DNA from 3 places in the Aureimonas sp. N4 genome. Region 1 is predicted to be linked to each of the others. Evidence: riboswitches for the same ligand, from Rfam matches in the RefSeq annotation. Region 1 holds a riboswitch; each other region holds the start of a gene.
The links. A riboswitch is a leader RNA that binds a small molecule or an ion and turns the genes downstream of it on or off. The one in region 1 is predicted to bind thiamine pyrophosphate.
Positions count from the first base shown of each region.

Region 2: linked by a shared signal. The riboswitch ahead of AUL28_RS02330 (ABC transporter permease) and the one ahead of AUL28_RS08140 (FAD-dependent oxidoreductase) in region 1 are both predicted to bind thiamine pyrophosphate.
Region 3: linked by a shared signal. The riboswitch ahead of thiB (thiamine ABC transporter substrate binding subunit) and the one ahead of AUL28_RS08140 (FAD-dependent oxidoreductase) in region 1 are both predicted to bind thiamine pyrophosphate.

Region 1 covers NZ_BBWS01000025.1:47,073-54,881, forward strand. The annotation lists gene ybaL (YbaL family putative K(+) efflux transporter) at 1-1,710, shown strand, start outside; TPP riboswitch at 1,711-1,822, shown strand; gene AUL28_RS08140 (FAD-dependent oxidoreductase) at 1,864-2,940, shown strand; gene thiS (sulfur carrier protein ThiS) at 2,937-3,134, shown strand; gene AUL28_RS08150 (thiazole synthase) at 3,139-3,909, shown strand; gene AUL28_RS08155 (thiamine phosphate synthase) at 3,906-4,520, shown strand; gene AUL28_RS08160 (GntR family transcriptional regulator) at 4,634-5,350, shown strand; gene AUL28_RS08165 (alpha/beta fold hydrolase) at 5,380-6,342, opposite strand; gene AUL28_RS08170 (ribonuclease T2 family protein) at 6,437-7,423, shown strand; gene AUL28_RS08175 (Dabb family protein) at 7,427-7,723, opposite strand.
Region 2 covers NZ_BBWS01000006.1:189,805-197,613, forward strand. The annotation lists gene AUL28_RS02300 (HD-GYP domain-containing protein) at 1-475, opposite strand, end outside; gene AUL28_RS02305 (MucR family transcriptional regulator) at 665-1,189, opposite strand; gene tenA (thiaminase II) at 1,975-2,640, opposite strand; gene AUL28_RS02315 (TenA family protein) at 2,637-3,341, opposite strand; gene thiD (bifunctional hydroxymethylpyrimidine kinase/phosphomethylpyrimidine kinase) at 3,338-4,159, opposite strand; gene AUL28_RS02325 (ABC transporter substrate-binding protein) at 4,156-5,097, opposite strand; gene AUL28_RS02330 (ABC transporter permease) at 5,097-5,882, opposite strand; TPP riboswitch at 6,176-6,277, opposite strand; gene AUL28_RS02335 (UDP-glucose dehydrogenase family protein) at 6,349-7,719, opposite strand.
Region 3 covers NZ_BBWS01000047.1:9,137-16,945, forward strand. The annotation lists gene AUL28_RS15685 (thiamine ABC transporter ATP-binding protein) at 1-571, opposite strand, end outside; gene AUL28_RS15690 (ABC transporter permease subunit) at 568-2,202, opposite strand; gene thiB (thiamine ABC transporter substrate binding subunit) at 2,270-3,250, opposite strand; TPP riboswitch at 3,493-3,594, opposite strand; gene AUL28_RS15700 (thiamine diphosphokinase) at 3,684-4,328, shown strand; tRNA gene AUL28_RS15705 (tRNA-Arg) at 4,382-4,455, shown strand; gene AUL28_RS15710 (hypothetical protein) at 4,524-5,741, opposite strand; gene AUL28_RS15715 (hypothetical protein) at 5,738-5,992, opposite strand; gene dnaN (DNA polymerase III subunit beta) at 5,995-7,101, opposite strand; gene AUL28_RS15725 (hypothetical protein) at 7,098-7,295, opposite strand; gene AUL28_RS15730 (hypothetical protein) at 7,295-7,567, opposite strand; gene AUL28_RS15735 (hypothetical protein) at 7,564-7,809, opposite strand, start outside.

The DNA of each region.
Region 1 (7,809 bases):
CCCGGCTTCGTGGCGGATCAAGGCCTGGCGGGCGAGTTGTCTGAGCTGGGCGTCATTCTTCTGATGTTCGGTGTCGGTCTGCATTTCTCGCTGGGCGATCTCCTGTCCGTGCGGGCCATCGCGCTGCCGGGCGCCATCGCGCAGATCGCGGCGGCAACGCTCTTCGGCATGGCGCTGTCCTGGCTTCTGGGCTGGGGGCCGGGGGCGGGTCTCGTCTTCGGCCTCGCCCTTTCGGTCGCCTCCACGGTCGTGCTCTTGCGGGCCATGCAGGAGCGACGGTTGATCGAGACCGCGCGCGGGCGCATCGCGGTCGGCTGGCTGATCGTGGAAGACCTCGCAATGGTTCTGGCGCTGGTGCTGCTGCCGGCCTTCGCGGGGCCGCTGGGGGGTGACCCGTCCGCCGTGCATGGCGCGAGTTCCGATCTGGGCTTCGGCGTTCCCGGCATCATTCTCGTGACGGTCTTCAAGCTCTGCATCTTCGTGGTCTTGATGCTGGTGGTCGGCCGGCGGGTCATCCCTTGGCTCCTGCAACTCACCGCTGCCTCCGGCTCGCGCGAGCTGTTTCGCCTGGCTGTGCTCGCCATCGCGCTCGGCGTCGCCTTCGGCGCGGCCTCGCTCTTCGGCGTTTCGTTGGCGCTCGGCGCCTTCTTCGCCGGCATGATCATGAGCGAATCGGAGCTCAGCCATCGCGCGGCCGAAGATTCGCTCCCTCTTCGGGATGCTTTCGCGGTTCTGTTCTTCGTCTCGGTCGGCATGTTGTTCGACCCGGCCTCGCTGATCTCCGATCCGCTGCCGGTGCTGGCGACGCTGCTAATCATCGTCGTCGGCAAGTCGCTCGTCGCCTTCGCGCTGGTGCGCCTGTTCGGTCATCCGACCTCGACGGCGCTCACCATTTCCGTCTCGCTGGCGCAGATCGGCGAGTTCTCCTTCATCCTCGCCACGCTGGGCCTGAACCTGAAAATTCTGCCGCCCGAGGCGAAGAACCTGATTCTCGGCGGCGCGATCCTGTCGATCGTCCTCAATCCCTTTCTTTTCGCCTGGGTCGATCGCTGGCGAGAGGCGGAGGGCCGCTCGGCTCAGGAAGGCGGCGGTGAAGAAGGGAAGGATACGACCTTTGGTGAGACGAGCGAGAAGCAGACGCATATCCCAAGTGGCAGCGTGGCCATCGAGGACGGCGCGCTGCGCCGCACGGAGCTGAGCGATCATCTTGTGCTCGTCGGCTATGGCCGCGTCGGCTCCAAGATCGCACGGCGGCTGGCCGATGCCGGCCGCGCCTTTCTTGTAATTGAGGACGCCGACAAGCGTGTGGCGCGGGTGCGCGCGGCCGGGTTCGAAACGGTGGTCGGCAACGCCGTGAAGCCCGAAGTGCTGGACGCCGCGCATATTGCCGGCGCGCGGGACCTGGTGCTCGCCTTTCCCAACAGTTTCGAGGCTGTCGCGATGATCGCGGCGGCGCGCGCCGCCAACCCCGATATTCGCATCACCGCCCGCGTTCATTCCGGCGAACAGCGCGAACGCCTGATCGATGCGGGCGCCGATACGGTGGTCAATGGCGACGAGGTGACGGCGCAGGCGATCGCCGATCATGTCCTCTCCATCGGGCCGGATGCGCCGGGCGCAAAAGGGCCGATCTTTGCCGATGACCACGGGCAGCTTTCGGAACCGTCCGATGGCGATGAGTTGACAGAGCCAGCCGAACGCTTACCCTGAGAAGCATCCAGGGGGAGTTCCAGCAGCGGAACTGAGAGGCCGGAGCACGATCCGGCGACCCCACGAACCTGATCCAGTTCGCACTGGCGTAGGGATGGAGCGTTTGCGCCTCCGACAGGGATGCACCGCTCGGCCAAGAGGCCGACGCCGCGCGTGAACCTGTTGGAGCGAGCGTTCCGCTCCCGTCCTGCGAGCGGCTCGCGCTTTGGCGGAGACGATGATGACCTCGACGCAACGCTCTTTCGTTTCGGACGCTCGTTCGCGCGCATGGTGATCCATGTCCTGGGTGCCGGTGTCGCCGGGCTGACGACGGCCGTTCGGCTGGCCGAGGAGGGGCGGTCCGTCGTCGTGCACGAGGCCGCAACGGAACTCGGCCAGCGCGCGGCCTCGTGGCTCGCGGGGGGAATGCTCGCGCCCTATTGCGAGGCGGCGACGGCGGACCCCGCCATCATCGAGCCGGGTCTGCGCGGCATTGACTTCTGGGCGGACCGGGTGCCGGTCGAGCGGCGGGGAACGCTTGTTCTGGCCGCACCGCGCGATGCGGCCGATCTCCGCCAGTTCGCCGCCCGCACCAAGGCTCATCGCCTCCTGGATGCGGACGGCATTGCCGCGTTCGAGCCCGATCTCGCCGGGCGGTTTCGCCAGGGCTTGTTCTTCGAAGACGAAGCGCATCTCGATCCGCGCCAAGCCATGGCCTCCCTCGTTCGGCGCATTCAGGATCTCGGCGGTACGTTTCTCTGGGGCTCGCAGGCCGAACCTGCCGCGTTGTCGAGCGACACCGTCGTCGACTGCCGAGGTCTCAAGGCCCATGCGCCGGGTCTTCGCGGCGTGCGCGGGGAGATGGTGCTGGTGCGCAGCCGCGACGTCAGTCTGGCCCGGCCGGTTCGCCTTCTGCATCCGCGCTGGCCGATCTATATCGTGCCGCGCGAGGACGGTGTTTTCATGATCGGCGCGACCATGATCGAAAGCGAGCGCGGCGGGCCGATCACCCTACGCTCGGCGGTGGAGCTTCTGACAGCGGCCTTCTCCTTGCATCCGGGGTTTGCCGAAGCCGAAATCCTGGAAACGGGCGCTGCCTGCCGCCCGGCTTTTTCCGACAATCTGCCGCGCGTGACGCAGAGCGGACGCCATGTCTGCTTCACCGGGCTCTATCGCCATGGGTTTCTCCTGGCGCCCGAGCTTTCCGGGCAGGCGGCCCGCGCCGCACTATCCCTCATGGAGGCCGCATGATCCTGCATTTGAACGGTAACCCGTGCGAGGTCGAGGCGGGCTCGCTCGATGCGCTGCTTCGGGAACTCGGTGTAGAGCCCGAAGCGGTGGCGACCGCGCTCAACGGCGAATTCGTGCCGCGCGGCGAGCGGGCGGACACTCCGCTCACGGCGGGCGACAGGATCGAACTTCTCAGCCCGATGCAGGGAGGGTGACGCGATGCGCATCTACGATCGGACCTTCTCCTCCCGCATGATGCTGGGCACGGCGCTTTATCCCTCGCCGGCGATCATGCAGGCGGCCATCCGCGCGGCCGAGCCGGCGCTGGTCACCGTGTCGCTTCGCCGCGAGCAGAATCTCAGCGCGCCGCGCGGGCCCGGCTTCTGGGACGAGCTGCGCGCGCTCGGCGTCGCCTTTCTGCCGAACACGGCCGGCTGCCACACGGTCAAGGAAGCGGTGACAACGGCGCGGATGGGCCGCGAGCTTCTGGGCACCGACCTCGTCAAGCTGGAGGTGATCGGCCATGCCGACACGCTGCAGCCCGATGTCTTCGGTCTGGTGGAAGCCGCGCGCATCCTGTCGGGCGAAGGCTTCCGCGTCCTGCCCTACACGACCGAAGATCTGGTTGTAGCCGAACGGCTGGTCGAGGCGGGCTGCGAGGTGCTGATGCCTTGGGCCTCGCCGATCGGCTCGGGTCTCGGGCTCAACAATCGCTATGGGCTGCGCTCGCTGCGCGCGCAGTTCCCCGACGTGACGCTGATCGTCGATGCAGGGCTCGGCCGGCCGAGCCACGCGGCCGAGGCTCTGGAACTCGGCTATGATGGGGTTCTTCTCAACACCGCCGTTGCCACATCGGGCGATCCGGTCGCGATGGCACGCGCCTTTCGTCTGGCGGTGGAAGCCGGGCGGCTCAGCTTCGAAGCGGGCGCGATGGAGCCGCGTGACATGGCGGCGCCCTCGACACCCGTTTTCGGAAAGGCGGTTCTATGAGCGCCTCTCGCCTCGTGCTCGATGCTTTCTATCCCGTGATGCCGGATGCCGCCTGGATCGAGCGGATCGTGCCGCTCGGGGTCAAGCTCGTGCAACTTCGCGCCAAGGATATGCCGGATGCCCGCCTGCGCGGGGAGATTCGCGGCTCGCTGGCGGTCTGCAAGGCCCATGGATGCCAGCTCGTCGTGAACGATCACTGGAGGCTGGCGGCCGAGGAGGGCGCGGATTTCGTGCATTTGGGCCAAGAGGATTTGGCGGAGGCCGATCTGACAGCGATCCGTGCGGCAGGACTCAAGCTCGGTCTGTCGACGCATGACGAGGCCGAACTCGAAACCGCCCTGTCGGCCCGGCCGGACTATGTGGCGCTGGGTCCGGTCTGGCCGACCATTCTCAAACAGATGCCCTGGGCGCCGCAGACGCCGGAACGTCTGCTGATCTGGCGCAAGCGCGTCGGCGATCTTCCCTTGGTGGCTATCGGTGGGCTCCGGCCTGAGCGCGCCGATGCGGTGTTCCAGAATGGGGCGGATAGCGCGGCCGTGGTGACAGACATCACCCTGCACGCCGAACCGGAGGCGCGTGTCCGGGAATGGTTGGCCATCACGCGCAGATGACATGTCGATGCAACCTGAATGCAACTAATTAGCCAGCGGTTTGCACTTTTTAGTTGATCTTTCATGCAACCTAAAGCATGTTTCCTGCATAGGTTATCTATCAGGGGACGTAGATGTCGGTCGCGAAATCGTTCAACACCCGGCCGCTCTATCAGCAGGTGGCGGACGAGTTCGTCTCGCGTATCGTGTCCCGCACCTGGGCGCCCGGCCAACTCATCGAGAACGAAGCGGAGATCGCGCGATCGCTCGGCATCAGCTTGGGGACGGTGCGCAAAGCCTTCGACATCCTGACCGAAAACAAACTGCTGGAACGCCATCAAGGGCGCGGCACGGTCGTGGTGGATTACGAGGCGGAGAAGACGCGCAGCCGCTTTTCCAACATTCTCGATCGCTCGGGCAATCGCGTCTCGGGCGACGTCACCATGTCGGGCCATGACCTGGCTGTTCCGCCGGCACCGATCGCGGATCGCCTGGGTCTATCGGAGCGTGTGCCGGTCCTGACCTTCGAACGTCGTCGAACCTATGCCGGGCGCTTGTTTCTGATCGAAACGGTTTATCTCCGCGTCGCCGCTGCCACGGCAACGATGAGCCCGGCCGAAATGGTGCAGCTGTCGAAAAGCCGCTGGATGGGGCACGACATCGCGACCTACAAGGTGGAAAAAGTTGCCAGCGCGACGGCGGAGGACGAGGACCGAGCCGCGTTCGGTCTGAGCGGTGAGGCAGCGATTCTGACGCTGGACCGCGTGATCTACTCCTACCAGAACAAGGCGCTGGAACTGCGCATCGGCCGCTGCCATCTGGGCGGCGATCTTCTTTATTGCTCCGACTGACGTGACGTGCCGAAAAGCAGGGCAGGCCGTCAGGCGATTTTCTGACGCCGCTGCCCGCTCGGCAAAAGGCAGCGATCGATAAAGGCGCGCAGCTGCTTGACGGCTTCGCTGCGCATTGGCTCGATCTCCAGAAGCACCTCGTGCCGTGCGCCCGGCACGACATGGCAATGCACATCGAGACTGCCGGCTTGCTCCAGGCGAGCGGCGAGCGATCGGACCGCAGCGCCTTTCGCGGTGGCCGGATCTTCGCTGCCCCCCAGACAATGGATCGGCAGGCGATGGGGCAGATCGCCGAGCGGAGTCACACTGGCCCCTGCGCTTTGCCAGTTCAGAATGTCTTCCACCATGGAAATGGTGGGCGTCCATCCGCAAAGCGGGTCCGCGATGTAGCGGTCCACTTCGCTTTCGTCATGGGTCAGCCAGTCGAAGGGCGTGCGTCTCGGCTGAACCGAACGGCTCCAAACGTCGAACGTGGCGCGCGCAAAGAGCGCGCTCGCCACATCCGAACCTTTCAGCGCCTTTTCCGCCTTGAACGCCACGGTGCCGATCCGCTCAGACCAGCCGCGCTCGAAGCTGGCGTTCCAGAGTGCCAGCCCCGCCAGACCTTCGCCGAAGGTGCGCGCATGGTTGAGCGCGATATAGGCGCCCATCGAATGACCGAGCACCACGACCGGCTTTCCCGGACTGTCGGCTTCGGCCTGATGGCGCACGGCCTGCACGTCACGCAGAACCTTCGCCGCGCCGTTGCGCCCTCCGAAGCGGCGGAGCGGCGCGTCGAGAGCGGTGGTCGATCCGTGTCCGCGATGGTCATGGGCATAGACGGCGATACCGAGATCCGCCAGTTCGCGCCCGAGCCTGGCGTAGCGTCCCGAGTGCTCGGCGAGTCCATGCAGGATGAGAAGCACGGCTCGCGCCTCGCCCTCGGGAAGGAAACGATGAAGACGCAGGGCCGCGCCGGTCGGACTGTCGAGAAGGTTGGAACTGGCGAGCACGGGACAAAAGCCGATATGCAGACGGAAAACTGACGCAGACTTGGCGTAAGCGCGGAAAAACGCAATCCGCTGGTCTCAAATTCGGGGATGGATCATGGTTCGACGCTTGGGCTTCCTGCTGATGGGAGCCGGCCTCCTGTTCTCGGTCTCGTCCGCCAAGGCGCAGGTCCCCATGAGTGGGGAATTCGTGGCGGAGGCAAGCTGCTTCGCGACACCCTCCATCCGCTCGGACAACAATCCCGGTCGCATCGTGACCGAGCCCGGACGGCACTATGACCTCATCGGGCGAAACGCGATGCCGGGCAGTCATTACCTGATCCGCGTACCGGGGGCGGACCCTGAGCGGCGCTGGGTGCCTTACGGATGCGGGCGCGTGACGGATGGGAACTCGTCGGCTGATCGCGGCGCTTCGCCGCCACCGGCTGGAGGCCACACGGATTCCTTCGTTCTGGCCGCAAGTTGGCATCCCGCCTTCTGTGAAACGCGGCCGAAGCGCACCGACTGTCGCTCGGGCGGGGTAGCCGGTCATGGTTTATCGCTTCATGGGCTATGGCCGCAGCCGCGCGGACGCGAATATTGCGGCGTGTCCGCTGCCGTTCGGGCCGCCGACGAATCCGGGCGCTGGCGCGACCTGCCACCGGTCGAAATCAGCGCGGCGACCCGGGAGGCGCTGGCGCGTGTCATGCCCGGCACGGTTTCTCAGCTCGACCGGCACGAGTATTGGACCCACGGCACTTGTTACGATGGCGGTGCGGAGGCGTATTTCGTGCAGTCCATTCGACTGATCGATGAACTCAATGCCTCGCCCGTTCGCGATCTCTTCGCCAACGCGATCGGACGCGAATTGAGCGCGGCCGAGATTCGGGCGGCCTTCGACAAGGCCTTCGGTGCGGGGGCGGGGGCTCGCGTCCTCTTGGACTGCGAAAGCGACGCGGCGGGACGCCGGCTGGTCGGGGAGTTGCGGATTTCGCTGCGCGGCGCACCGGGGCAGGGCGCGAGTCTGGGCGAACTCATCCGGGCCGGCGACGCCACCGCGCCCGGTTGCCGCGCGGGACGCGTGGACGCGCCCGGTTTCGGCTGAGCGTCAGGCCCGGTCGGGCACTTCGTAATCGGCCGAATAACGGATTTCGCGCAAGGGACGGACGCTCCGCGTGGAGGCTTCGTAGATCGGGTCGGCCTTGTAGGCCGCGAGCGCTTCTCGATCCTTGAACTCGGCATAGACGACCAGATCGACATCATTGCCCATCGGGTCGACGCGGGCGTTCTCGATGACCTCGAAATGCTCGTGGTGCCGGATGGCACCGAGGGTTTCGAGCCCGGCTTTGATGCGAGGCAGGTCGGTCTTGTCCTTCGCACTGAAGAAGACGATGTGCCGGATCATGTCGGCTCCGCTTTCGAGAAATCGGTCCCGCGCTGCATCCGCTCTTCGATGCGGTGCGTCAAGCGGGGAGTGGGGCGCAATCCGGC
Region 2 (7,809 bases), on a different contig from region 1:
CCCGCTCGGAAAAGCGCAGACGGCGCGCGATGCCCGCGCCCCGGTCGCAGCGCGTTTCGATCAGCTCCCGGCTGATGTCGCCGCCATGGCGGAAGATGTGGGCGATGGCGCGAAACCGCTCGGCCAGACCCGCCGTCAGGCCCGTCTGTTCGATCACGAAGCGCAGCACCTGCGGCAGCCCGTCGTCCAGACGTTTGAAGCTTCGCTTGAAGGTGAGATCGTCGGCCAGATAGAGCTGGCAAAGCCGCGCGGCGTTGGAGGAACAGCCGAGATCCTTGAGGGTGATGGCATAGCGCAAATCCGCCAGCGCGCCCGCGTCGAGCCCCAGTTCCCGGCCGATCCACGTTCCGATAAAGGCCGAGCGGACGCAATGGCCCGCCGGCTGGCCCTCCGTGAGATCCAATGCGTGGCTGAGGGCGCCCAGAAGCTCCGTCAGCCGAACAGGAGCAGGTGGGGCAAGCGGGAGAAGGGACATCGGCACCGGCGATCGCAAATCTTGATGTGTCATACATCAGGCAGATTAAGCTCGGTTTGACGCCGCCATTCGAAATCGCTCGTCACGTCTGAGCGCCTGGGAAGCTGTGTGGGACGCTGACGCGAAAGCGCCCCCGCCAGCAGGGCCAGCGGGAGCGCGAATGGCGAAATCGGGCAGATGCCGCTTCGATCAGGCTTCGGTGTCGGCCGTTGCCTTCTTGCGCGGGCCGCGGCGCTTGCCGGCGTTGTCCGCCGCGCTTTCCGGGGCGCTCGCTTCGGGCTCCGGCATCTCGGCCTCCGGCGCCGCAATTTTCCGGCCGAGGCCGATGCTCTTGGCAAGCTCGGAGCGCTTGGCCGCATAATTGGCTGCGACCATGGGATAATCAGCCGGCAGGTTCCACTTCTGACGGTAGGCTTCCGGCGTCAGATTGTAATGCGTCATCAGATGGCGCTTGAGCGACTTGAACTGCTTTCCGTCTTCCAAGCAGACGATATAGTCCGGTGTGATGGACTTCTTGACGGGGACGGCCGGCACGAGCGGCTGCGCTTCGACTTGCTGCGCCTCGGTCGGCGTGTCGAACTGCAGGGCGTCGAAGACGATCGCGATCAGGCTGGGAAGATCGTCGCGCGGAACATGGTTGTTGCTGACATAGGCTTTGACGATCTGCGCCGCGAGATAGCGACGGGACGAAACCTGGTCCGAATGATCTTCCATGCCCTTTCAGACTCCTCATTACGCTGGAGTGATACCGCGATCACCGCTGTCTAATAATTGCCCGTGTATTTGCCTGTGACGGCGTTCTATTTCAAGTCGAAATAGCGCAGGGGCGAGACATTCCATCGGTTCCGGGTGTTTCACACTCGAATTGGGTGACGCGATTTGCCTGTCTTGCAGCGCAATAATTCAAATTGCATGCAAATTTCATCTGCATGGCGCCGTCATTTCCATCGTCGAATCACCCGTGCCACTTGTTTCATACTGGCGAAATCGGAGATTGTGGCAGGCTATCAATAGGCTTCGCTCGATTGGGCGAGGCCATCTTCGTTTCTGCTCCGAACCTGTCTTGAAGTTCATGAGACAATGTCGGGTTGTTTTGCTTTGCAAAGGAATTTTCTGGCGACGCAACTTGGCTGATACTGGCCTTTATTCCTCAAGGGAATGCGGGGCGTCCCATGTCTAGGACTGGATGGCGCGATGGTGGATGATGGGCAGCGCTGGCGAGGGATTTATAAAATTCAGGATCTATAGAAGACTGGAAAACACATATTTTACGGTCAATGAATGGCGGGCGGAAAGCCGGTCCATTCATTTGGCGCAGGACGTCGATCGAAACAAATGCCTCCTCGAAATCCTATGCCTGATTTGAAGGAAGGCGGCCAGCGGGCGAGCCGCCTCTTGCCGGACCCATGCGAACCTGCGCCGGTAGACCTGAAAGCCAAGGCCGGTTCGAGGCTGCGCTTCCAGTGCGAGGCTGCGCTGGAAGAGGGGAACTTCTAATTCTAGATCGTTAGGCTCATCTGCCAGAAATCCGCTTCCAGGCGACAGGCCTCGCCGAAGAGTCCCGCCAGTTCCCCGAAGCGCCGCTCCGTCAGGGCGCGCTCCGCCAAGCCGTTCAGATGCAGGCGTGCTGCGGCCACCACCTCTTGATAGGCCGGACCCGCATATTCCTCGATCCATTCGCGGTACGGATGTCCGGCCAGATGGGCCGGTCCCAGCGAATCGGCCAGCCGCGCGCCGATCTCGCCATAGCCGATGACGCACGGGGCGAGAGCCGTGTGCAGATCGAGAAGGTCGCCCGACGCTCCACAGTCCAGGACGAAGCGCGTGTAGGCGGTTGTCGCCGGCTCCTCGCGCGCTTGTTCCAGATCGCCGGAGCTGAGGCCCCAGCGTTCCGACAGGCGGATATGAAGGTTCAGCTCCACATCCAGAATGGCTGACAGCGCCGCCTTCGCCCGGCGCATATCCGTGAGGGTCCGGCTCTTGTAGATGGCCAGCGCATTGGCCCGCGCGAACTGGATGAGAAAGAGATAGTCCTGCACGAGGTATCGCTGGAAGGCCGCTTCCGGCAGCGCGCCGATGCCCATGCGAAAGACGAACATGTGGTTCACATAGGCGTCCCAGTCCTCTTGGGCCGCCGATTTCAAGCGCTCGAACACATCGCTCATGAAGCCTCCGCCCTATAGGCCGCTTCGAAAAAAGCGCGCTCCAGCGCGACGGCCCGGCGAAACAGATCCTCACAGAGCGCGTGATGCTCCGGGCCGACCCGGTCGAGTTCGGAGCGCAGGAAGGCGACGAAATCGCGAAAGCCGGGATTGTCGTGCAGCGTGATCCATTCGCGGTGCACGAAATCGCCGGGAAGCGGCTGGGGTGCTCGTGAGGCCCAGTCGAGATAGAGCCATTCGGCGACGGTGAGTACGCTGAGCGCCGCCGCATAGGAGCGCCGCTCGACCGCCTCACGCATGATCGCCTGGAAGCCGGCGGTTGCTGCCGTGTCAGGCGTGGCCTCGCGCTCGGCAGGGGAGACGCCCAACGCCTCGAAGGCGCGCTCGAAATAGGTGTTCTCCTCGCCCGCCACGAGGCCGGCGAAGCGGGCGAGCCGTAGGCGCGATTCGAATCGGTCGCTGGTCGCCATGGCCGCGCCGAGCAGCATCAGGAACGGATCGAGAAAGCGATGATCCTGAACGAGATAACGCGTCATGACATCGGGCGCGAGCGTGCCGGACATGAGTTCGCGCGTGAAGCGATGCGTGACGGCTGCCGTCCAGTCCGGCTCGGCGGCAGCGCGCAGCCGCTCGCTGAAGCGCTCGCAATCCGTAATGCTCGCTGGCTCAGCGACGCCTTGCGGCTCAGGCGCGCCTGCGCTCACGATGCGCGCTCCCCTGCGATCGCAGGCCAAAGGGCATGGAAATGATGCACCGGCCCGCGCCCACCGCCCAGTCGCCAATCCTTCGCGGATTGCAGCGCGCCTTGCAGATAGGTCCGTGCCTCGCGCACGGCCTCGTCCAGCTGATGGCCCTTGGCGAGTTCCGCCGCGATGGCGGCGGCCAGCGTGCAGCCGGTGCCATGGTCGTTGACCGTTTCGACGCGGGGAAAGGCGAGGCGCAGCTCGCCGGCATCCGACAGGAGCCAGTCCACGCTTTCGGCGTCCTGACGGTGTCCGCCCTTCATCAGGACGGCGCGCGGCCCGAGGGCGCGGAGGCGCTGGCCCTGTTCGCGCATCTCCGCTTCCGTCTCGGCCACGCGCTCGCCCAGAAGCAGCGCGGCTTCCGGCAGGTTCGGCGTCAGAACCTCGGCCAGCGGCAGAAGCTCCTCTTTCAAGGCACCCAGCGCATCCTCGTCGATCAGCCGGTCGCCCGAGGTCGCGATCATCACGGGGTCCACAACCGCGCGCCTTCCATGGGCGCGCAGGCGCCCGGCAATGGCGCGGATCACCGCCTCGCTCGACACCATGCCGATCTTGATAGCCCCGACATGGAAATCCCCGAGCACGGCGTCGATCTGCGCCGCGACGATGGCGGGTTTCAGCGTTTCGACCGCCGTCACGCCGCGCGTGTTCTGCGCGGTGACGGCGGTGAGAACGCTGGTGCCGAAGGTGCCGAGCGCCGAGAAGGTCTTGAGATCGGCCTGAATGCCGGCACCGCCGCCTGAATCCGAGCCCGCAATGGTGAGCGCGACCGGGATCATCGCTTCAGCTCCACCGCATAATCCGAGACAGGGGGAACGGCGGTGATGACGCCCTTGTCCTTCAGGAACGCGGCGAAACGCTCCATGCGCGCCGTGTCCAGCGCGCCGGGGCGCTTGGCGAAGCGCGGCAGCGTGTCGGCGAAGGCGGTGCGGTTCAATTCGTCGTTCAGATCGGGATAGGCCTTCAGGAAGAGCTGAAGCGCCTCGTCCGGATGGTTGGTGAGGTAGAGCGTCGCCTCCTCCACAGCGTCGAGGAAGCGCGGCAGGCGGGCATCGTTCAGGAGATCGCGGCGCGTGACATAGACCAGCTCGTCATAGGCCGGGACGCCGTTTTCCTCGGGGTAGAAGAAGCGGCCCTCATGCTTCTCGAGGCGCATCTGCGTCGCCTCGAAATTGCGATAGGAGCCAATCGTGGCGTCCACATTGCCGGAGGCGAGCGAGGCGGTCAGCGCGAAATTGACATTGATGAGCGTGACGTCGGCAAGCGTCAGCCCGGCCGAGCCCAGCATGGCGGAGAGAAGCGCTTCCTCGACGCCCGCCACGGAATAGCCGATGCGCTTGCCCTTGAGATCGGCCAGGCTCTTCACCGGACCGTTGGCGAGAACCGCGACCGTGTTGAGCGGCGTTTCGACCAGTGTGCCGAAGCGCACCAGCGGCAGGCCGCCGGCCTGATCCAGCATGAGATTGGGCTGGTAGTGCAGGGCGACATCCGCCTGCCCGGCGGCCACGAGGCGCGGCGGCGCGGAGGGGTCGGCCGGGGGCACCAGATCGACATCGAGCCCGTGCTTTTCGAAAATGCCCTTTTCCTTGGCGATCACCAGTGGCGCGTGGTCGGGGTTGACGAACCATTCCAGAAGCACGGTCAGCTTGTCGGCGGCGAGCGCGGGGCTTGCCAGAAGCGAGGCCGCAAGGGCGGCGGCCGCGAAGAGGGAACGCATCAGGACGATTTCCTTCGAAGGAGGGAGGGAAAGGGTGAGGGGCCGCTTTCGGCCGCCCAGGGGGCGAGACGCGGCGCGAACTCGTCCACCAGCGCGCGCAGCGCCAGCGTCATGGCGGCCAGAAGCGCGAGGGCGGCGAACATGAGATCGGTCTGCATCCGGGCATTGGCCTGGATCATCACGAAGCCGAGCCCGCCCGACGCGCCGACCCATTCGCCGATCACCGCGCCGAGCGGGGCGAGCGGGGCGGCGACGCGAAGGCCCGTGACGAGGGCCGGCAGGGCGAGGGGAATGCGAACGAAGCGCAGCGTCTGCCAATGGGTGGCGGTGGTCAGGGCTGCGGCGTCCAGAAGCTCGGGCTCGGTGCGACGCAGCCCGTCGGCAAAGGCGGAGGCGACGGGAAAGAAGATAACAAGCGCCGCCATCACGACCTTGGACACGAGCCCGAAGCCGAACCAGAGCACCAGAAGCGGCGCGAGAGCGAAGACGGGCATGGCCTGAAGCACGAGGAGCAGCGGCCAAGCGACACGGCCGAGACGCGGCCAGAGCACGGTGCCGAGCCCCGCCAGCGCGCCGGCACAAGCGCCGAAAACGAGCCCGAGGATCGTCTCCACTAGCGTCAGCCAGCCCTGCGCCAGAAGAAAGCCGGAGCGCGCCCAAAGCGTTGTGGCGACGCGCGCGGGCGAGGGCAGCATATAGGGCGGCGGCGCGGCCAGCGCGACGAAGCCCGCCCAGATCAGAAGAACCGCCAGAAGTCCGAACAGCGTGGCGCGAAGCGCGCGCATGGCCTCAGGCCTCGCGAGGCGGGTGGCAAGACAAGGAACTGTGGGAGGCCCAGAGCAGGAAGGCGCGGAGACGAAGCGCCGACTGTACCGCGCCATGGCCTCGCGGACTGTCTGGGTCCCTGCGCCGAGGGACCCGCGCCCTCGGCTTCGCGCAAGCGCTAGAACCTGCATCGGCACTCGGCCGCGAGGGCGGTTCAGTGGCGTTCAGTCGAATGAAACCCATGCGATCTCCTCAGGCCCGAACGGGCCGCAAGAGATCCGGAGCGAAGCGAAGAAGGTGCCAAGACGACTGAAGCGTCGCCCATTCCCGTTCCTACGCCGGTATGACCCGGATCAGGTTCAAGGGTTCGGCTTTCGCCATCTCAGCGCCATCAGGCGCACCCCTCGGAATGGCATGAGTGATGCCGGCCTCTCCCGGCTTTGTCAACCGGCCCGCCATGACGGGCCGGATGTGGGGCAGGGATGGTCAGGCCGGCAGAAGCTCGGGCGCGGGCACGCTCGCGCGGCCGATCGAGATATAGCCCAGCCCGGCGGCCGCAGCCTCGGCCGGCGAGAAGACATTGCGGAAATCGACGATCATGGGCACGGCGAGCACGCGCTTGTAATCGGCGAGCGGGCGCTCGGAGAATTCCCGCCACTCGGTCGCGATCACGCAGAGATCGGCACGCTCCAGCGCGGCGTCCATGCTCGGCGCATAGTGGACGGCCTCGCCCAGAAGCTCGCGGGCATGGCCCATCCCCTGCGGGTCGTAGGCGCGCACGATCGCCCCCTCGGCGGCGAGCTGTTCGGCCACCAGAACGGCCACGCTGTCGCGCACGTCGTCGGTCTCGGGTTTGAAGGTGAGGCCAAGCAGCGCTACGGTCTTGCCGCGCACATCGCCGCCCGCCGCCGCCACGACCTTGGCCACCATGCGGTGCGGCCGGGCGCGGTTAACCGCGATGACCGCTTCGACGATCGTCGCCGGGCTCAGCGCCTTTTCGCCGATATGCACCATCGCGAGCGTGTCCTTCGGGAAGCAGGAGCCCCCATAGCCCGGCCCCGGCTGAAGGAAGGCGCGCCCGATGCGCTTGTCGGACCCCATGCCGCGCGAAATGTCGGCGATGTTGCCGCCGACCTTCTCGCAGATGTCGGCCATTTCGTTGATGAAGGAGACCTTGGTGGCAAGGAACGTGTTGGCGGCATATTTGATAAGTTCGGCCGAAACGATGTCGGTCGAGATCAGCTCGAAGCCCTGGGCGGTGAAGGGCTTGTAAAGCGCCTCCATCACGTCTCTCGCGCGCGCCGACTCCGTGCCGACGACGATGCGGTCCGGCTTCATGAAGTCTGAAATGGCGTTGCCTTCGCGCAGGAACTCGGGGTTCGAGGCGATGTCGAAATCGAGCGAGGGGTTCTCGCGCTCGATGATGCGCCGGATCTCGCGCCCCGTGCCGGCCGGCACGGTGGACTTGGTGACGATGACGGCGGGATGGGTCAGGGCGCGGGCGATGTCACGGCTGGCGGCGAAGACATATTGAAGGTCGGCATTGCCGTCGAGCTTGCGAGTGGGGGTGCCCACCGCGATCATGACGATCTGCGCGTCCGCCACGGCTTCCGCCAGATCGGTGGTGAAGCGCAGGCGACCCGCCTCGACATTGCGCCGAACCACCTCATCCAGCCCCGGCTCGTAGATCGGGATGGCACCGGCGCGCAGCATGTCGATCTTCGCCTGCAGCTGATCGACGCAGACGACGTGATGCCCGGCTTCGGCGAGACAAGCGCCGGACACGAGGCCGACATAGCCGGTTCCGATCACAGCGAGGTTCGAAGCGGTGCTTTCGAGCGGCGGCACGTTGCCCATCGTCTTGGGTCCATTCTTGGCGCTGTCGTCGTCAGGGTCCCTGCCGCGTTGCGGTGCAGCATGGGTAGGGCTTTGTACGTTGGGTGATGC
Region 3 (7,809 bases), on a different contig from region 1:
TCACCATGACGATGGTCGGTGGCGCGGCCGCGCGCTCACGCAGGGCTGCAACCAGCGCCAGCATGTCTTGGCGCAGGGCTGGGCCAAGCGCGGCGAAGGGCTCGTCCAGAAGCAGGATCGGGCGCTCGCGCAGGAACAGGCGCGCGAGCGCGACGCGCTGCCGCTCGCCGCCCGACATCTCCGCCGGGCGACGGTTCGCGAGGTCTTCTAGCCCGATCGCAGCGAGGGCTTCGCGGGCTTGCAGGCGGGCTGCGTGGCTGAAGCGGGCGCGCGGCTCCAGCCCGATGGCGATATTCTCCTCCGCCGTCAGATGGGCGAAGAGATTGTTGTCCTGAAACATCATGCCGATCGGCCGCGCGGCGGGCTCGGCTTTGGTATAGTCCTTACCCAGAAGCCGCAGCGTGCCCCCTTCGGGCAAGAGAAACCCGGCGACGAGATCGAGCAGCGTCGATTTGCCCGCGCCGGACGGGCCGATCAGCGCCAGCCATTCGCCCTCGGGCACATGGAGATCGAAGCGCATCTCGGCGCCTTCATAGCGATGGGTCAGACCGGAGAGTTCGATCGCGTTCATTCCGGCGCCCTTTCGCGCAAGCCCCGCGCGGCGAGAAGCTCGGCCGCGAGAATGAGAAGGAGACACAGCGCGCCGAGAAGGAGCGCGAGGCCTTCCGCATCCGTCGAGCGATAGGAGCCCATGCGCTGGAGAAGCAGCGTCGGCAATGTCACGAAATCCTGGTTGCCGAACAGCGCGACCGCGCCAAGATCGCCCAGCGCCAGAGCCAATCCGAGGGACGCCGAGAGCGCGAGCGGGCGGCCGAGCGCGGCCAATTCCACATGGCGCAGCCGCGCCCAGCCGGATAGGCCGAGGCTGGCGGCGAGCCGCCCGCCGCGCCGCGCGGCGGCCTCCGCCTCGGGCGCGAGAATGCGCGTGGCAAAGGGCAGGATCGCCATGGCGTTGGCCAGCACCGCGACGGCGGGCGCAAGGCGCGCGACATCGCCGGTCAGGCGTAATGCCAGAAACCAGCCCGCGCCGACGAGGATGGGCGGCACGACGAGGCCGAGCGCCGGCACCAGCCTGATAACGAGACGTGGCAGGCCGGACAAACCGGAAGAGAGAACCAATGCAAGGGACAGCGCAAGGCCGAGCGCGGTCGCCGCCACCGCAATGCCGAGGCTGGTCAGCGCGGCGCGTTGCACCATCGGATCGGAAACGAGCTTGCCAAGATCGGCGCGCAAGCCGCTCTGGAGAATGGCCGCGAAAGGCGAGAGCAGAAACAGAAGGCCGATTGCCAGCACCAGCGCATCGAAACCGGCGCGCCAAGGCGAACGCGGATCGAACCGGCGCTGCGTCGCACCGAGGCTGAAGGCGCTGGAGGCCGCGGGAGAGCGGGCGAGAAGGGTCGGCAGCAGGAACAGGCTGACGAGCGTGATCTGCGCGAGCGTCAAGGCCAGCGCGCGATCGGGCGCGAAGTCATAGCGCAGCGACTGATAGATCGCGACCTGAAGCGTCGTCGCGGCCGGTCCACCGCCGAGCACCAGGACCAGCGTGAAGCTCGTGAAGCACAGCATGAAGACCAGCGCTGCCGCGCCGGGCAGGATTGCGCGCAGCGCCGGCGCTTCCAGCAGCCGAAACACGGCGAGCGGCGAGAGCGCCAACTGACCGGCCAGCTTCCAGCTTTCCGCCGGCACGCTCTGAAGCCCGCCCAAGGCCACCCGCGCCACCAGCGGCATATTGAAGAAGACATGCGCGACGAGAATGCCGGTCAACCCATAGATGGACGGGCGGGGCAGGCCTAGAAACACGAAGGCGTCAGCCAGCGCGCCGTTGCGACCGAACACGGTGACGAGGCCGAGCGCCCCGACCAGCGTCGGCAGCGCCTGCGGCAGAAGAAACAGGCGCAGGACAAGGACGCGCCCCGGCAGGCGGCTTCGATGCAGCGCCAGCGCCAGTGGAACGCCGAAGAGCAGCGACAGAAGAGTCGAGAGAAGGGCCTGAAACAGCGTGAAGCCGATGACGCCCAGAAGATAGGAATCCGTCAGGCTCGATAGTGCCGTTCCAGTGCTCTGCGAGGAGACGCCGAGCACCAGAAATGGTGCGAACAGAAACACCAAGACCAGCGCGAGCGCCGCCAAGGCTGCGCCGCGCCGCCGCCCTTGCTCGGCTCGTGACAGAAAAAGTGTGCCGCCCGGCGTCGCGTCGCTCATGCCGGTCTCTTGCCCCGCGTGGCAACGCGAAGGAGTTCGGGCACCAGCGCGCCGGCGCTCGTGCCGCTCAGCGGCCGAGCGCGCGAAGCCATTCGCTCGTCCAGGTCTCGCGCTGCGCGGCCACCGTCTCGGCATCGATCGCGAGCGGCTTGGTGGGCTGCACCAGCGTCTCGAAAGCCGCCGGCAGAGGCTCGGCCGGTTTGGTGGCGGGCAGGGCCCAATTTCCGGTCGGGATCAGCTTCTGGAAGGCCGGCGTCAGCATGAAGGCAAGAAAGCGCTGGGTAAGTTCGGGATGCTTCGATGTGCGCAGCCGCCCGGCGAGTTCGACCTGGAGATAATGCCCTTCGGAAAAGCTTGCCGCCTTGTAGCGATCGGTGCCTTCCTCGATCTGATGATAGGCCGGGGACGTCGTGTAGGAGAGGACGATCGGCACTTCGCCTTTGGTGAACAGGCCATAGGCCTCGCTCCAACCGGGCGTCACCGTCAGGATGCGGCGCGAGAGCGTGCGCCATTTCTCCTCGGCCTGATCGCCATAGACGGCTTTCATCCAGAGCAGAAACCCGAGGCCGGGCGTGGAGGTGCGCGGGTCCTCGATCGCGATCTTCTGGTCGGGATCGCCGTTCACCAATTCGTCGAGGCTCGTCGGCGGCGTCTTCACGCTTTGCGTGTCATAGACGAAGGCGAGATAGGAATAGTCGAAGGGAACGAAGACATCGTCCGAAAAGCCGCCGGGAATGGCGAGCGGCGACAGATCGACATTCGACGGCGCGAACAGACCCGTCTTCTTGAATTCCGGCACGAGTTCGGCCGTGAGACCCAGCGCGACATCGGCCTGCGTCGTCTCGCCCTCGAGCTTCAGCCGGTTGAGAATGGCGACGCCATCCTCCAGCCCGACAAAACGCAACTCGCAGCCGCACTCGGCCTCGAACGCGGTCTTGACCTTCGGCCCCGGCCCCCAATCCGGCACGAAGCTTTCATAGGTATAGACGGTGAGAACGGGCTTGGCGCCATCCTGCGCGAAGGCGCTGGAGGCCGCCGACAGAGCCAGCGTGAGGCAGAGACCGGCTAAGAGCCGGGGCCAAAACCCTGCGGGTCGATCCGCCGGGTCCTTGCGCCCCCGATCATCGTTGCCGATGCTTGGCCCTGCGCTGCATCGGCTCCGCTCGGCACCTAGTCCGCAACGCAAATCCCTCGCCGCTCCTCCGCCGCAAGGTTCTGTCCCCGGTTCTGAACTGAGGTGAGACATCCCGTTCTCCAAAAGTTCGAACGAACGGGACGGGCTGGGGCCGTGGCCCCGGCGCTCCCCATCCCTCCGCCGGTACGAGCCGGATCAGGTTCATCGGGTTGGCGCGTCGCCTCTCAGCCCCTGGAAGGGCACCCCGTGTGAGCGCCTTTTATCTAGAGGTTGCGTAGAGAGGCGGCAAGGGAGGGCTCGATTCGTCCACTGGCATCCCGGCCGCTTGCGCCCTATGCAGACCCATATGAGTCGCTTTGCCATTCTTCTCGCCGGGCCGATCGCGCCGAACTCCGAGCTTCGCGAGGCCCTTGCGGGCCGGCGCGTCATCGCGGCCGATGGCGGCATCGAACATGCCGCCGCGCTGGGCCTCTTTCCCGAACTCTGGATCGGCGATTTCGATTCCGCTCCGTCCGAGCTGCCGTTCGCCCTACGTGGTCTTTCCATTCCCCGCGAGACCTTCCCGCGGGACAAGGACCGGACGGACGGGGAACTCGCCATCGACGCCGCCAAGGCGAGGGGAGGGCACGATCTGCTTCTGGTCGGTGCGCTGGGCGGGCGCAGCGACCACGCCTTCTCGCATCTCGTGATCGCCCTGCGCGAGGCGGAGGCCGGCCTCACCATCGAACTCTTCGACGGTATCGAGCGCGCCCTGCCGCTGCGCCCCGGCTGGCAGGACGTGCCGGCAGCCCCCGGCGCTCAGTTCTCGCTTCTGAAATTCTCCGATCTTGAGGGTCTGTCGATCGAGGGCGCGCGCTTCCCGCTGACCCGCGTCGACGTGCCCTTCGCCTCGATCCTCACCCAGTCCAATGAAGCCACCGGCCCCATCCGCATCGGCCTCGAAGGAGGACGCACCATCCTTCTCCTGCAGGCCGACCCGACCCGCCGCTGAAACCACCCCGCCACCCTTGGCCAACCGCTCCCCCTCAGCTATAACACACGCAGGGTCCCATAGCTCAGCAGGATAGAGCACCAGATTCCTAATCTGGGGGTCATAGGTTCGAATCCTATTGGGATCACTTTTGAATTCAGTGCTTTAGCCTGCTTGGCCTAGTGAGGCGTTCCTACGGTGTTCCCGAAGGCGTTCCTAAGCCTTCTTAGAGGGCTCGCGGGCCGCTACGCGCGCTGATGCTACGGTGCGGGTCTTGCTGAGCGTTTTGCGGCTGTAGCGGGCCGTCGTTGCGATCTGAGAATGATTCGCGTGGTGGCGCATGGCTTCCAGATCGACGCCCGCGTCTGTGCCTTCGGTCACGCCTCCGGCACGGCTATCTCTGTTCCAGGTCGTCTCGGGAACGCCGGCCTCGGTCGCTACCCGTCTCCAGATGTTTGCGAAGTCCCGATAGCGATAGGGCAGTCCCGTCTTTTCCTTCGTGATAATGGGGCCGATCCGCTTCTCTGGCGGGATGAGGGCCAGCACCTGGGCCAAGAGTGGGTAAGCGTTGGTGTCGTGGACGGCCTCCTGGCCGGTCTTGGTGGTCCGCTTTCGCAGGATGCCGTCCGCGTCGATCTCGTTCCAAAGGAGGCCGCCCGACCAACGGCGGCCGAGGTAGACGATGCCGGCCTTGCTGCCGTCTTCTACGATCGTCCAGTAGCCGATCACGTCGATTTGCCGGAGGGTCAGCTCGAACTGGAGCGCTTGGGCGATAGCGATGCTCGGCTTTCCCATCTCGATCGCCTTGGCGATGATGGCGGACGACTGCGCGAAGGTCACGAAGGCTTCACGGGCTCGCGGCGCTTCGAAGCGCATGTTTTCGAGGATCGTCGCCAGTCGGACGCACTCGGGGATATTCTCGGTCACGCCAAACTTGATGACGATCCGAACAAGCTGCATCGCCTTAAAGGCACGTCGGATGCGCTCGGGGCCGGGCAGCTCGCCGGGTTTCTTCGGCGGGGCGGGCTCGCGGAATTTTTTGTACCAGCGACGGAAGTCGGCCCCGCTGAGACGGGCGAGCTGGCGGGTGCCGACCGTCTTTTCCAAGAGGTCAAGCGATTCATCGTACATGCCGCGCGAGTTGGCTTTAAGGTCTTGGTACGCGCTGTCGGGGCTTTTGCGATAGACCGTGATTAGTCCGCGCATCGTGCCGTCAAACCGCTTGGGCTTGGTACCCCTGTCGTTGCTGATCCACTCCAAAAGCTCTGCCGTGTAGCGCTGGCAAAGCGATGCGATCTCGGCCGGGTCGGTCGCGTGGATGCGGATCGTCGGCGTGGGGTAGGAGGTTGCCTGCCGCGAGATCGCAGAGGCAACCCAATAGAGGGCTTCGCCGTCCTTTCGGCGGCGGCGTTTTAGCCCTGGCGTTCCTTTCATGACCAGTTTTCCTTTCCATCAGGATTGAGGGGCAAGGCCCCGTCGTCATCCTGACGGACGCCTTGGCGGCGGTCGAGATAGGACCGGCAAGCCGGCCAATAGCGCTTGTCCTCGAACAGCGGATCGCGGCGGGGAAAGCCGTCTTTCTCCAACACCTGCGCGATGCTGGGAAACATCGCAGCTCTCACGCCGAGGCGGGCGGCGATTTCCTTGTCGTCCAGAAAGAGCTTGTCTTGAGCGCGTTCCGCCATGCTCACACTCTCATCGGCATGAGAACGATTTCGCGGGTGTCGTCGCCTTCGTCGCGAATGAGCGGCGGGGCGCTGGCGTCGCCCATCTCCAGGCGCAGCTTCGGGCCGACCATGGTCTTGCACATGTCCTGGAGATATTTGCCGTTGAAGCCGACCGTCAGGTCAAAGTCGCAGGCGGCGTCGATCGTGTCTTCGGCCTCGCCGTTGTCGCCTTTGGAGAACAGGGTGATCTGACCGGCCGTGAACTCCATCCGGTATCGCCGGGTGTCCTTCTCGGTCAGCACCAGCAAGCGGTCGATCGCCGCCATGAGGGCGTCCAGCTCCACGATCGCGACCTGATTGTTTCCGCGCGGGATGATGCGCTCGCTGTCAGGATAGGTGCCGTCCACGAGCTTGGAATAGATCGTCAGCTTGGGGCTGCGCAGTCGGATATAGCGCTCGGACAGGTCGACCTCGATCGGCAGGTCTTCCTTATCGCCCAACTCTCGGAACATGCTGACGGTGCGGTCGGGGATGATGATGCCGGGCATGTCTCCGGCCCCGTCCGGCATGTCGAGTTCGAGGCGCGACAGGCGGTGCCCGTCCGTCGCCGTCGCCACCAGCTTGCCGGCGATCGGGCGCAGAAAGACGCCGCACAGGAAGTAGCGCGTCTCTTCCTGCGAGATCGCGAAATCGCACTTTTCGTAGATCCTACGCAGGTCGAAATGCGGGATCGTGAAGGTGTGCGTGGGATGCTTGTTCGAGATGTCAGGGAAGTCCTGCTCGGGAAAGGTCGGGAACGTGGTTCGAGCGCGTCCGCCGCGCACCGTCAGATGGGTGTCGGTGGCGTCGATCTGGAGGCGGCCGGTCGCCATCTTCGCGACTGTGGCCGCGAACGCGTGGGCCGGGATGGTGGTCGCGCCGGGCGTCACCACATCCACATTTTCGACGTGGACGGTCGTTTCGATGTCGAGGTCGGTGCCCTTGATCGTCAGTGTTCCGTCCGCGTCTAGGCGCAAGAGGAAGTTGCTGAGGATCGGGATCGTGTTGCGCGCGGCCACGATCTTGCGGGCGCGATCCAGCGCGGCCGACAGGGTGTCGCGCTGGCAGGCGAAGGCGAGGATGGTCATAGGTCCGTCCCCGCAACTTCGGGCTGGCGCAGGCACAAGATCGTCACCGGCAAGGGCAGCTCGCCCGGCGCGGCTTCGTGCATCATCGTCAGCGCTTCCAGCGTCCGCTGTTCGGCCACGAGATCGTAAAGGCGGCGCAGATCGGACAGCTTCACGCTGCTCGGGGCGTCATCGTCGCAGCATTCGCAGGCCATCAGTGCGCTCCGATCGGTGGGAAGTCTGTGGGGTTCAAGCGCTCGCCGGGGGCGATGGCGCGATCGGCGCCCGCGCGCGTGAGGGCGTAGGTGGCCGGGCCGGTGTCGGCCGAGCCTGTGCGATGGACGGCCAGCCCGGCCGCCACCATGTCGTTCCAATCCTCCTGTTCGGGCTCGCGCGGGGCGATCACGAATAGGTTGCGGTAGGACTGGCGGCGCGGGTTGGGCAGGCCGAGGGCCGCGCGGGCGAGGGTGCGCTGTTCGCGGTTCATGCGGCCTCTCCCTCGGGCTCGGGCACGAGGCCGCCGTCTGTCGTCACGTCGCACAGCATCATCGCGTAGTTCGCGAGGTCGGCCGTGTGGCGCTGGATGGCTTCGCGGTTGACGGCAAGGTTGCGCAGGCCATCGCCACGGAGCTGGTCCAGTGCCTTGCTGGCATCGCAGGCTTTGGCGAGACAGCGATCGGCCAGCCATTCGGGCTTCTCGTTGCTCCAGCCGCCCTTGTGATCGTTCTC